One region of the Paenibacillus sp. J31R122 genome, then DNA from elsewhere that is predicted to be linked to it. Evidence: riboswitches for the same ligand, from Rfam matches in the RefSeq annotation. Region 1 holds a riboswitch; each other region holds the start of a gene.
What was found. A riboswitch is a leader RNA that binds a small molecule or an ion and turns the genes downstream of it on or off. The one in region 1 is predicted to bind thiamine pyrophosphate.
Positions count from the first base shown of each region.

Region 2: another riboswitch for thiamine pyrophosphate. It lies ahead of AC0YN7_RS07970 (ABC transporter ATP-binding protein); the one in region 1 lies ahead of thiC (phosphomethylpyrimidine synthase ThiC).
Region 3: another riboswitch for thiamine pyrophosphate. It lies ahead of AC0YN7_RS25120 (ABC transporter substrate-binding protein); the one in region 1 lies ahead of thiC (phosphomethylpyrimidine synthase ThiC).

Region 1 covers NZ_JBWDNM010000003.1:34,294-37,557, forward strand. Annotated here, with positions in the region: gene ytvI (sporulation integral membrane protein YtvI) at 1-138, shown strand, start outside; gene AC0YN7_RS06515 (glycosyltransferase family 4 protein) at 240-1,397, shown strand; TPP riboswitch at 1,473-1,577, shown strand; gene thiC (phosphomethylpyrimidine synthase ThiC) at 1,932-3,264, shown strand, end outside.
Region 2 covers NZ_JBWDNM010000003.1:369,562-372,825, reverse strand. Annotated here, with positions in the region: gene AC0YN7_RS07980 (S-layer homology domain-containing protein) at 1-409, opposite strand, end outside; gene AC0YN7_RS07975 (SLOG family protein) at 593-1,150, opposite strand; TPP riboswitch at 1,238-1,340, shown strand; gene AC0YN7_RS07970 (ABC transporter ATP-binding protein) at 1,464-2,234, shown strand; gene AC0YN7_RS07965 (ABC transporter permease) at 2,215-2,991, shown strand; gene AC0YN7_RS07960 (ABC transporter substrate-binding protein) at 3,111-3,264, shown strand, end outside.
Region 3 covers NZ_JBWDNM010000018.1:94,754-98,017, reverse strand. Annotated here, with positions in the region: gene AC0YN7_RS25130 (ABC transporter permease) at 1-341, opposite strand, end outside; gene AC0YN7_RS25125 (thiamine-binding protein) at 331-633, opposite strand; gene AC0YN7_RS25120 (ABC transporter substrate-binding protein) at 670-1,704, opposite strand; TPP riboswitch at 1,884-1,995, opposite strand; gene AC0YN7_RS25115 (GerAB/ArcD/ProY family transporter) at 2,076-3,158, opposite strand; gene AC0YN7_RS25110 (Ger(x)C family spore germination protein) at 3,175-3,264, opposite strand, start outside.

The DNA.
Region 1 (3,264 bases):
TCTTTGTCCGCACTTATTAGTTTATACGTGGGTTTCAAGCTGGTCGGCGTTATCGGTGTATTTATCGGACCTCTCATCGTCATTATTTATATGGCGGCGCGCAAAGCTGGATTATTCCAAATGAAAATAAAGTTATAGCATGCAATTGGCTGGAAAGCAATAGGCCGAGCCGTGTCAAAGAGAGCCTCCTTCACGTATGATACTGCAAAAAAGCAGATTACTAGGAGGCCTCTAATTAAATGGCACCAATAAAAATGGCGATTATTACGCCTGGGTCGTACCCGATTCCATCGGCTGGGAGCAGTTCGGTCGAGCGGGTGATTGAGAAGTTTGCTCCGCTGCTGCTGCCCTATGCCGAGCCTCGTATTTATGGGAAACTGAGTAATAAGCTGCCCCGCTACGGGATGTTTAAAGGTCTTGTTTGCGAGAGGTTTCCTGCTGGAAATAAGCAAAGATATGTTGAAGCGGTAGCAAGCAGTGTGAAGCGCTACTCACCGGATATCATCGATGTCGAAAATCGTCCTCAATATGTATTAACGATGAAACGAATGAATCCAGACAAGCCTGTCTGGCTTTATTTGCATTCATCCACATTTATCGTTCCGCCGTATATTTCGTCTGCAAAGCTGCATAAATGTCTGCAGGCTGCAGATAAAATTATTGTGAACAGCGAGTATTTGAGACATATAGTCGTTACTAAGGTTCCTGAGGTTGCAGCTAAGACTAACGTTATCTATCCTGGTGTCGACACGATCAGATTTCCTTCACAATATTCGGCTCAGGGAGCTGAAATGCGGAAGAAATTTCGTAATAACAGAGGCCTGAATGGAAAAAAGGTTGTATTATTCATCGGGAGGCTTATTCCGCTAAAAGGCGTTCATCATTTGCTGCGTGTCGTTCCGAAGCTAATAAAAAGACATCCTGACTTAATCGTTATTATTGTCGGCAGTCCATTTTACGGCTCGCATCGAAAGACCGCTTATTCGCGTAAGCTGGAGAAGCTTGGGCGGAAGTGTCCAGGACATGTACGATTTATACCTTACGTGCCTTATACGGAAGTGCCAAGCTGGGCACTTGCAGCTGATATTGCCGTCGTTCCATCTGGACAACGTGAGGCATTCGGGCTTGTTAATGTGGAAGCAATGTCCTGCGGCGTGCCCGTTATCGCAACTCGTGCAGGCGGAATGAAGGAAATCATTCGGCATGGAGTGACTGGTTATTTGGTTAACGAAAGTCATATTGAATCGGAGCTCAAAAATAAGCTGAATCTGCTGTTAAGCGATAAACAGCTGCGTGAGAGGATGGGGAAGCGCAGCCGTGAACGGGTGGAGCAGACGTTTACTTGGAGGCATACCGCTAATCGTTGGTTGAAGCTATTCCGAGAAAAAGGATTCTAATTGGTACCACGATTTTGTGGAAATGAGAAAATGAGGGTTGACACTCTTCTTGAATTAACGTTATAGTCTAACAAGGAAATCCACTAGGGGCGCCGTTACGGCTGAGATAAAGCGATATGCTTTGGTCCCTTTGAACCTGATCTGGGTCATGCCAGCGTAGGAAAGTGGGATTGTGCGTTTATTTACACAAAACGTGAGAAAGCGCTCTGCTTCAATCGGCTGCATAGTCAGCTCGAATGAGATTGGATGGCAGTGCTTCGTCCGCTTGTATGCCAAGCAGGCTCGATTCTCGTGTTTGACGACACATTTCAACCGCTCCTTCGCTGGGGCGGTTTTTTTGTTGTGATAGAGTGCTCCCCATTTAGTAGAACCATATGCTGGTTCACTTAAGAGCAGCCTTTCTAATCCCCCGCCTCAGCGATTGTTGCCGCATTAGATTATGCGTCTTTAGCGGTGCCTTTAAACTTTCTTATATGCTCGCATATACCTCCAGGTGGAATTCCGATTATTCCATATGGGAGGTTTTTTTGTACTATGGCAATTATTATGACGCCGCTGCCAGGCAGCCGCAAGGTATATGTAACAGGAACGAAGGAGAGCATCCGCGTACCTATGAGAGAAATTGTATTAGATCCGACTACTGGAAGAAACGGCGAGGAGCAGTCGAATGAATCGGTTTTCGTATATGATGCTAGCGGTCCTTATACCGATCTTGCCTATGAGGCTGACATCAGACGCGGATTGCCTGCGGTGCGCGTGAGTTGGATTACTGAAAGAGACGATGTAGAGGCCTATGAAGGGCGAGAAGTTCGTCCAGAGGATAACGGATTTATATCGGAGGAAAAGGCTGAGCAGCGAGGCGCTGAGCTGTTTCCTGGCTTATCAAGAAGGCCGCTGAGGGCGAAGGAAGGCTTAAACGTAACACAGCTGCATTATGCCCGTAAGGGCTGCATTACTCCTGAAATGGAGTATATCGCGATTCGAGAAGGCTTGAGCGCTGAATTTGTGCGGAATGAAATTGCTGCAGGGCGTGCCATTATACCTGCTAATATCAATCATCCAGAAAGTGAACCGATGATAATCGGGCGTCATTTTCATGTGAAAATAAACGCGAACATAGGAAACTCAGCAGTTGCGTCATCCATCGAGGAAGAGGTAGAAAAGATGACCTGGGCAACGCGTTGGGGCGCTGATACGATTATGGATTTGTCGACCGGCAAAAACATTCATACGACGCGTGAGTGGATCGTACGAAATTCACCGGTTCCTGTAGGAACAGTGCCGATTTATCAGGCGCTTGAAAAGGTAAATGGGAAAGCGGAGGATCTCAGTTGGGAAGTATATCGCGATACGCTAATCGAGCAAGCGGAGCAAGGCGTTGACTATTTTACAATTCATGCGGGAGTACTGCTGCGTTATATTCCACTTACAGCCAAGCGAGTAACGGGCATCGTCTCACGCGGGGGCTCTATTATGGCTGCTTGGTGCTTAGCCCATCATAAAGAAAATTTTTTGTATACGCATTTTGAAGATATTTGCAAAATTATGAAGCAGTATGATGTTTCGTTCTCGTTGGGTGACGGACTAAGACCAGGTTCAATAGCCGACGCGAATGATGACGCGCAGTTTGCTGAGCTGGATACGCTGGGGGAGCTGACGAAAATTGCGTGGAAGCATGATGTACAGGTGATGATTGAAGGGCCAGGACATGTGCCTTTGCATCTCATTAAGGAAAATATGGATCGTCAATTGGAAGTTTGTGATGAGGCGCCATTTTATACGCTTGGACCGCTTACGACTGATATCGCACCCGGTTATGATCATATTACGTCAGCAATCGGAGCGGCTATGATTGGTTGGTTCGGAA
Region 2 (3,264 bases), 340 kb from region 1:
CCGCTCTTACTGCAATAGAAATGGCAACCACATTCGTTAGTTGTCCGTCTCCCTGTATAGCAGGTCCTGATAGAATACCATTCTCATATAGAGCAGCAGCAGCTGGAAACAATGCGTCGCTCCCCTTCACATCAGTAAAAGCAACCTCTTTACCTGTAGGCTCGTAACCAAGTATGTCAGCTACAGCATCTATAAACTGGCCTTTCGTAATCGTTCCTGTAAGATTAACGCCATGCTTCTCTTGCAAAAATTGCTTATACTGCGCTACCCCATCTTCTTGCGATTCAGCAATAGTTGCTGCAACAGGTGCTGGAGAAGCCGCGTAAGCAGCCGATTGCGCAAATACGATAGAAAAGGATAAGAGGAGTGCTGTTAGAAGCTTGGTATACGTAGCAACTGATTTTGACATGAACAATACCTCCATCAAATTTATTCCGACGGTTTTAATCGGATTTATGTAATTTGGATTATTATAACAACTCAAAATCCTTTGTGTCAACAATAATATTTTCACAAAATTATTTTCATAGATTCGAATTAAAACATCAAGAAAATACGACTCTCCCTCTCTCATATTCCCGGTTGTTGCTGACTACTCCATCTCATGGAAACCCTCATCATCAGCAATGCTTTGAATGTCCTCCGAGCTAATATTGATATATAGATAACCGTCCGCTTGCTGCTTCTTCAATGCCTTTTCTTTAAAAAAACGTGGACTGCCTTCGCCCGCATCTTCATCATAAACGAGAACAATCCCATCGGTTTTGCGAAATAACAACTCGTCCCTGGCGGTGAACTGCCAAACCCCATCATACGGCTGCTTGCTTACGGCAGCGTAATAATCGACCCCTTTTAAAATTTGCTGATAAAATTCCTTTTTATCGTCCTTCCATTTCTCGTCAGGGTTGCTGTATGCAGATAAAATCGACAGCCTCAACTGCGGATACGATTTCTTGAGCTCGATAACGACCTCACAAGCCCACAAATCCACCCCATATTGACCGGGTGTAATAACCCATTCCAAGCCCTCTTCTATTAATGGAATCAGCTTGCTGGTGAGCGCTTTTTTGATATATACAATGCCTTTATGCTTCTCATTAAAAATATTAAGCTCATGGGCACGATAGCCGGTAACGAGCAGATTTTTCATCTATTTCAACGCCTTCTCAAATAATTATGATTTACATATCTCCAGTGTATGCTATAGTATTGAAAAAACAAATCAAATATCTTCTATTTATTTCACTAGGGGAGTCTAACGACTGAGATGGAGCATCCGCTCTGGACCCTTGGAACCTGATCTGGATCATTCCAGCGGAGGGAAGTGGAACAAGACTTTCATTCATCGGCGTTAGCCTGACTGAATTTTTTGACCCACTCGTTTCCTTCGGAAATGGGTGGGTTTTTATTTGTTTACATACCTGCTTACGAAGTGAATCTGCTTCGCGAGCTTTGAAGGAGGTTTGTTTATTACTGCCCTATTATCGCTGAGAAAACTGACTTTCTCTTTTTCGCCCGCTTACGAACATCCTTTATTGTCCGGGATTTCCATGGACGTTCGCATGGGTGAATTCGTTTCTGTTATTGGAGCAAGCGGCTCTGGCAAAAGTACATTATTCAAGATGCTGGCAGGGTTACTAGAGCCTACGCATGGGGAAATTCTTTTTAACGGACAACGAATCTCCAACCGTCTCGGTAAAATCGCCTACATGCCTCAAAAGGATTTATTGCTGCCGTGGAGGACCGTCCTTGAAAACTGTTTGCTTCCCTTAGAGATCGCAAAGGTCAACAAACAAGAAAAGACCGCAGAAATTCGAGCAACGCTGGAACGCTTTGGCTTAGCTGGCTGCGAGCAGCTCTATCCCGATCAATTGTCAGGGGGAATGCGGCAGCGTGTCGCATTTCTAAGGACGCTAATTACCGGTCAAGAGCTGATGCTGCTCGATGAGCCCTTTGGTGCGTTAGATGCGATGACCAAGCGAGAGATGCATAAATGGCTGTTAGCTCTTTGGGGAGACATGAAGAAAACCGTTTTGTTCATTACACATGATCTGGAAGAAGCCATTCTACTTAGCGATCGTATTTATATGCTGTCAAATGAAGCTGAGCAAGGCGTTCAAGAAATTCAAGTCAATTTGCCCAGACCCAGACACTTTGAGATTAACTACGAACCGCAGTTTATACAGCTGAGACAAGATTTGGAGCGAAGGCTATATGCGCAAACAACAATCTAATACATGGCTAGGTAACTACGGACTATTTATAGCGCTATCGTTTTTCTTCTTGTTAGCTTGGGAATTGATCGTTCGACTTGGCTGGGTCCCGTCCTTTATTATACCCGCTCCTTTATCCATTGGGCGTGCGCTAATTGAGGATCGCGAACTTTTGCTGGGCAAACATTTGCTCGTTACGCTTAGAGAGGTTGCTTTTGGCTTTTTTTTATCTGTTATCGGTGGTGTGGCTCTTGCTGTGGGCATGCAAACTTTCCGAACGCTTGAGAAGGCGCTTTACCCTTTGATCGTCATTAGTCAAACGATCCCGCTTATTGCGATTTCACCCATCTTCATTATGTGGTTCGGCTATACCATCTGGAGTAAAGTCGCTGTTGTGTTTCTGACCGCCTTCTTCCCCATTGTAGTCAGCACATATGATGGGCTATGCCACGGAGATAAGGATTACAGGGAGCTACTATTGACGATAGGGGCGAATCGGTGGGATATTTTTCGCAAAATCCAGGTCCCTATCGCACTGCCCTCCTTCTTCTCCGGTCTTAAGCTGTCTATCGTCTATTGCGTGGTAGGCGCTACTATCGGCGAATGGCTTGGAGGAAGCGCAGGCTTAGGCTACTACAGTCGCCGCATGTCCAGCAATCTGAATACCGATTCGATGTTCGCATCCGTTTTCTTGCTGTCATTGATGGGTGTCATCCTGTTTCTAAGTATGGTACTACTAGAAAAAATACTATTTATGAGAAGAGGCAATCGGAAATGAAAAAGCAATTAAATATGGTGAAAATGCAATTAAGAATGAAATCAAGAGTCCATTTACATATAAAATCCGGAAGCAAATCGAATATTAAAAAGCTATTACCATTGCTGCTTGCGGCCTTAATGCTTCTAATAAGTGGCTGTGGCGGTTTGAATACGAATAATTCGGGCAATAAACAAGCAGCCGCATCTACCGCTCCCACAGTGGAGCAGCCGTTGCAAAAGCTGAGCATTATGCTGGACTGGTATCCGAACGCTGTGCATTCCTTCCTATACG
Region 3 (3,264 bases), on a different contig from region 1:
AAAATCGGCGCAATTGCGATGATTGGCACGTTTTGGGATAATATTAGCAGTGGATAAACGGCTGTTCGCACACCAGGAAGAAGATGCAGCAAAGCGGCGAGCACGAAGCCCACCGCCGATCCGCCGACAAAGCCGTATATTGTGAGCTGTACTGTTGCCCATGTATGCTCCATTAGTCTTGGCCAAACTTTGATAGCCTCTTGCACAATTGTAACAGGTGAAGGAAGCATCCAGTGGTCAATATCCCCCAACATAACAGCCGCCTGCCAAAAAACGAGCAATGCTATAAATACCGCCAATGGAGGCCAGATTTTAGACCATGCGCTCTTGTTATTGCCCATCTGGATATTTCTCTAGCAATCGACCCATCGAAGCGCCTTTGGTCGGATTATAATAAATTTTAATTTGTGATATAACGGATGGACAGCCCATCTCTGTCATTGCTTCGCTCATTGATTGCACCACGCCCAGCAAATGACTAAGCTCGCCCTCCATTGTCGTCTCAAGCGGTGCCACACGGTAAGGTACGCCAGCCGCCTTGATGATCTCAATTGCCCGATCCACGTAAGGAAGAACGCTTTCGCCTCCTGGTGTCGTCGGTAAAATCTGAATGCTTACTAATGCGTTTGCCATATGATTTCCTGCTTTCTCTGCTGCTTATTATCGTCATTATTCTGGTAAAAACTCATTCGTAAACGCCTTCTCCGATTCAAGCTCCTTCTCAAGCAGCTTGTGCTCAAACATCCACGTCGCGTAATTATCCCATACGCTGAGCTTCTGTTCACCCCAACGAGCCGCGTCATCCTGATATTTCGGGCTCAGCCACTTCTGACTGGCACGAACGAGATCAGCATTCAAATCCGGCTCGGCTTTGATCAAAATTTCTGCCGCATCCTCGGGATTGTCAATCGCATATTTGTAGCCTTGAGCCGCAGCCGCTGTAAATGCCTTAACGATTTCTGGCTTCTCGGCAATCATCGTTTCATTTGTCGCAAGTACAGGTGTATAATAATCCAGTTTGTCGCTGTAATCGGTTAAATAAACCATATTGATTTTTTCACCGCGAAGCTCAGCTTCGACACCGGTCCATGCATAATAAATCCAAGCGAAGTCGATGTCACGCTTAACTGCCGTAAAAAAGTCACTGTCGCCGATGCTGATCATGTTAACTTTACTAGCGTCAGCCTTCTTCTCCTGCATAAGTGATGTGATAACGGCCTCCTCGACAGGTGCGCCCCAGCCGCCGTACGTTTTTCCTTCAAACTTTTCCGGGGAATCAATCCCCTTGGCGAGCGGCGATGCAAATCCTGATGTGTTGTGCTGTATAATAGCTGCAATCGACACGAGCGGAACATCCGCAATCCGCGCCATCGTAATCGACTCTTGATAGCTTATACCGAACTCTATTTTACCGGATGCAACCATTTGATCAGCCCCGCTCTCGCCTGGCTGAATAATCTCAACATCCAATCCCTGCTCCTTAAAAAAGCCTTTATCTCTCGCGACATACAGTCCGGTATGATTCGTATTCGGCGTCCAGTCAAGCACGACCTGTACCTTCTCAAGCGGCTTATCTGCTCCCCCTTGCTCCTTTTCGTTCGCAGACGGTGCGTTATTCGCTCCGCAGCCTGCCAGTGCCAATACAAGCACGAGCAAAGTGCCAACGATTTTCCAAGATGATTGCCGAGCCTTCTTCTGATTCATGATGTGTTGTGTTCCCCTCTCAACTATTTCTATTTGTTTAAGGCGACGACTCCTCATTATTATCCGGGTAATGGATTCCGATCAAAAAAAAAGCGTCCCCCTAATCCGGAGGACGCCATAATTTCGGCTGTGCAACTGTAATATTTCACTTATGCTGATCCATTTGATCAAGCTTGCAAAATAAACAGAGCTTCTGTCCCTACGCTGGCATTATCCAGATCAGGTTAACGGGTCGGAATTGTACAGATAATCCCCTCTCAGCCGGCCTAACCAGCTCCCCGGAACATATTCGGTTTCGTCAATACCTTTAATTGTATAGCAAAAGCCTATCAGAAGGCTAGTTTTTTTTGAATAGCAGCATTATGACTCCTCTATCCCGCCGTTTTATATCGTTTTCGAACACCAACTACAAGCATGAGCAGAGGCACCGCGATTTGAAAGAACGGTATTAGCTTCAGCGATATTTCAAATCCAAACCATTGATGATACGTATTGTTTGGCTCCAAAAAAGATGTAAAATAGATGATCACGCCTATCGGCATAACACAATATCGATAGGCGATGCCTGTTGCAGCGCTGAACGTAAATACGGACGCCATATATAAGGCAGTCATTTTCACATAAAGCCCTATAAATAATAACAAAGTGATAATGACATCGAGCCTCTCTAGAAAGTTAGCCAACCTAATCAACTGTACAACCTCCAGCAGCGGAAGCGCCGTTACCGCTGCTAATTCCGGTCCAAGCACGCTCATGACGAGCATATTCATAAATACGAGAAAAGCGGATACTGCGATTTGCGGCCAATACGTACTCCGACCCCATGCGTTCTTCTCGCTAAGATGCTTCCAGTACACGAGAAAAATGATCATTTGTCCAAATGGAAACGAAAGCAGGTCCGGAAAAGCCGCCTTAATAATTGGTGCTGCCCCATTCTCGAACATAGGCAGCAAATGGTTTATACGGGGCAAATTCGCAATGAACAGCAGTATTATGATAAGGGTATAGCTTATCACAACAATAGGAAACAGCAGTTGAACAACACGAACAAACACCTCAATCCCTTTGCTTACGGTATAAGCCGCGGCACTAATGATAAGCAGCATAATAATCCAGCGAGGCGTGAACGACAGCAGTGCCATAACTGTAAGTTCACCTACATCTCGCACATTCCTCATCGAGTAATAAGCAAACAAACCCGCATACACGATCCCAATTGCTCCACCAATCCATCGTCCAAAATGCATGATTAAAAGCTCAGCTAGTCCCGCTTCTAAGGCGCGTCGTTGAATACACACGTAAATGAAAGTTAACAACAAACCGGCAGCTGCAGCAAACGTCATTGCGATCCAAGCATCCTGCTTCGCTTGAATGCCGAGCTCGAATAACGGTGTGCTGCCGATTAGGAAGATTATAATCAAAATTGATAATTGGCTTTTGCCGATTTGCTGCATAACGTCTCCTTTCCACTTATGAGCGATTCTTCTCTTGTGCCTTTTTGAAGCCGCTGCTGCTCATACCCGTTGAATTTACTTTCACCTTCACGGTTATTTTCACTTC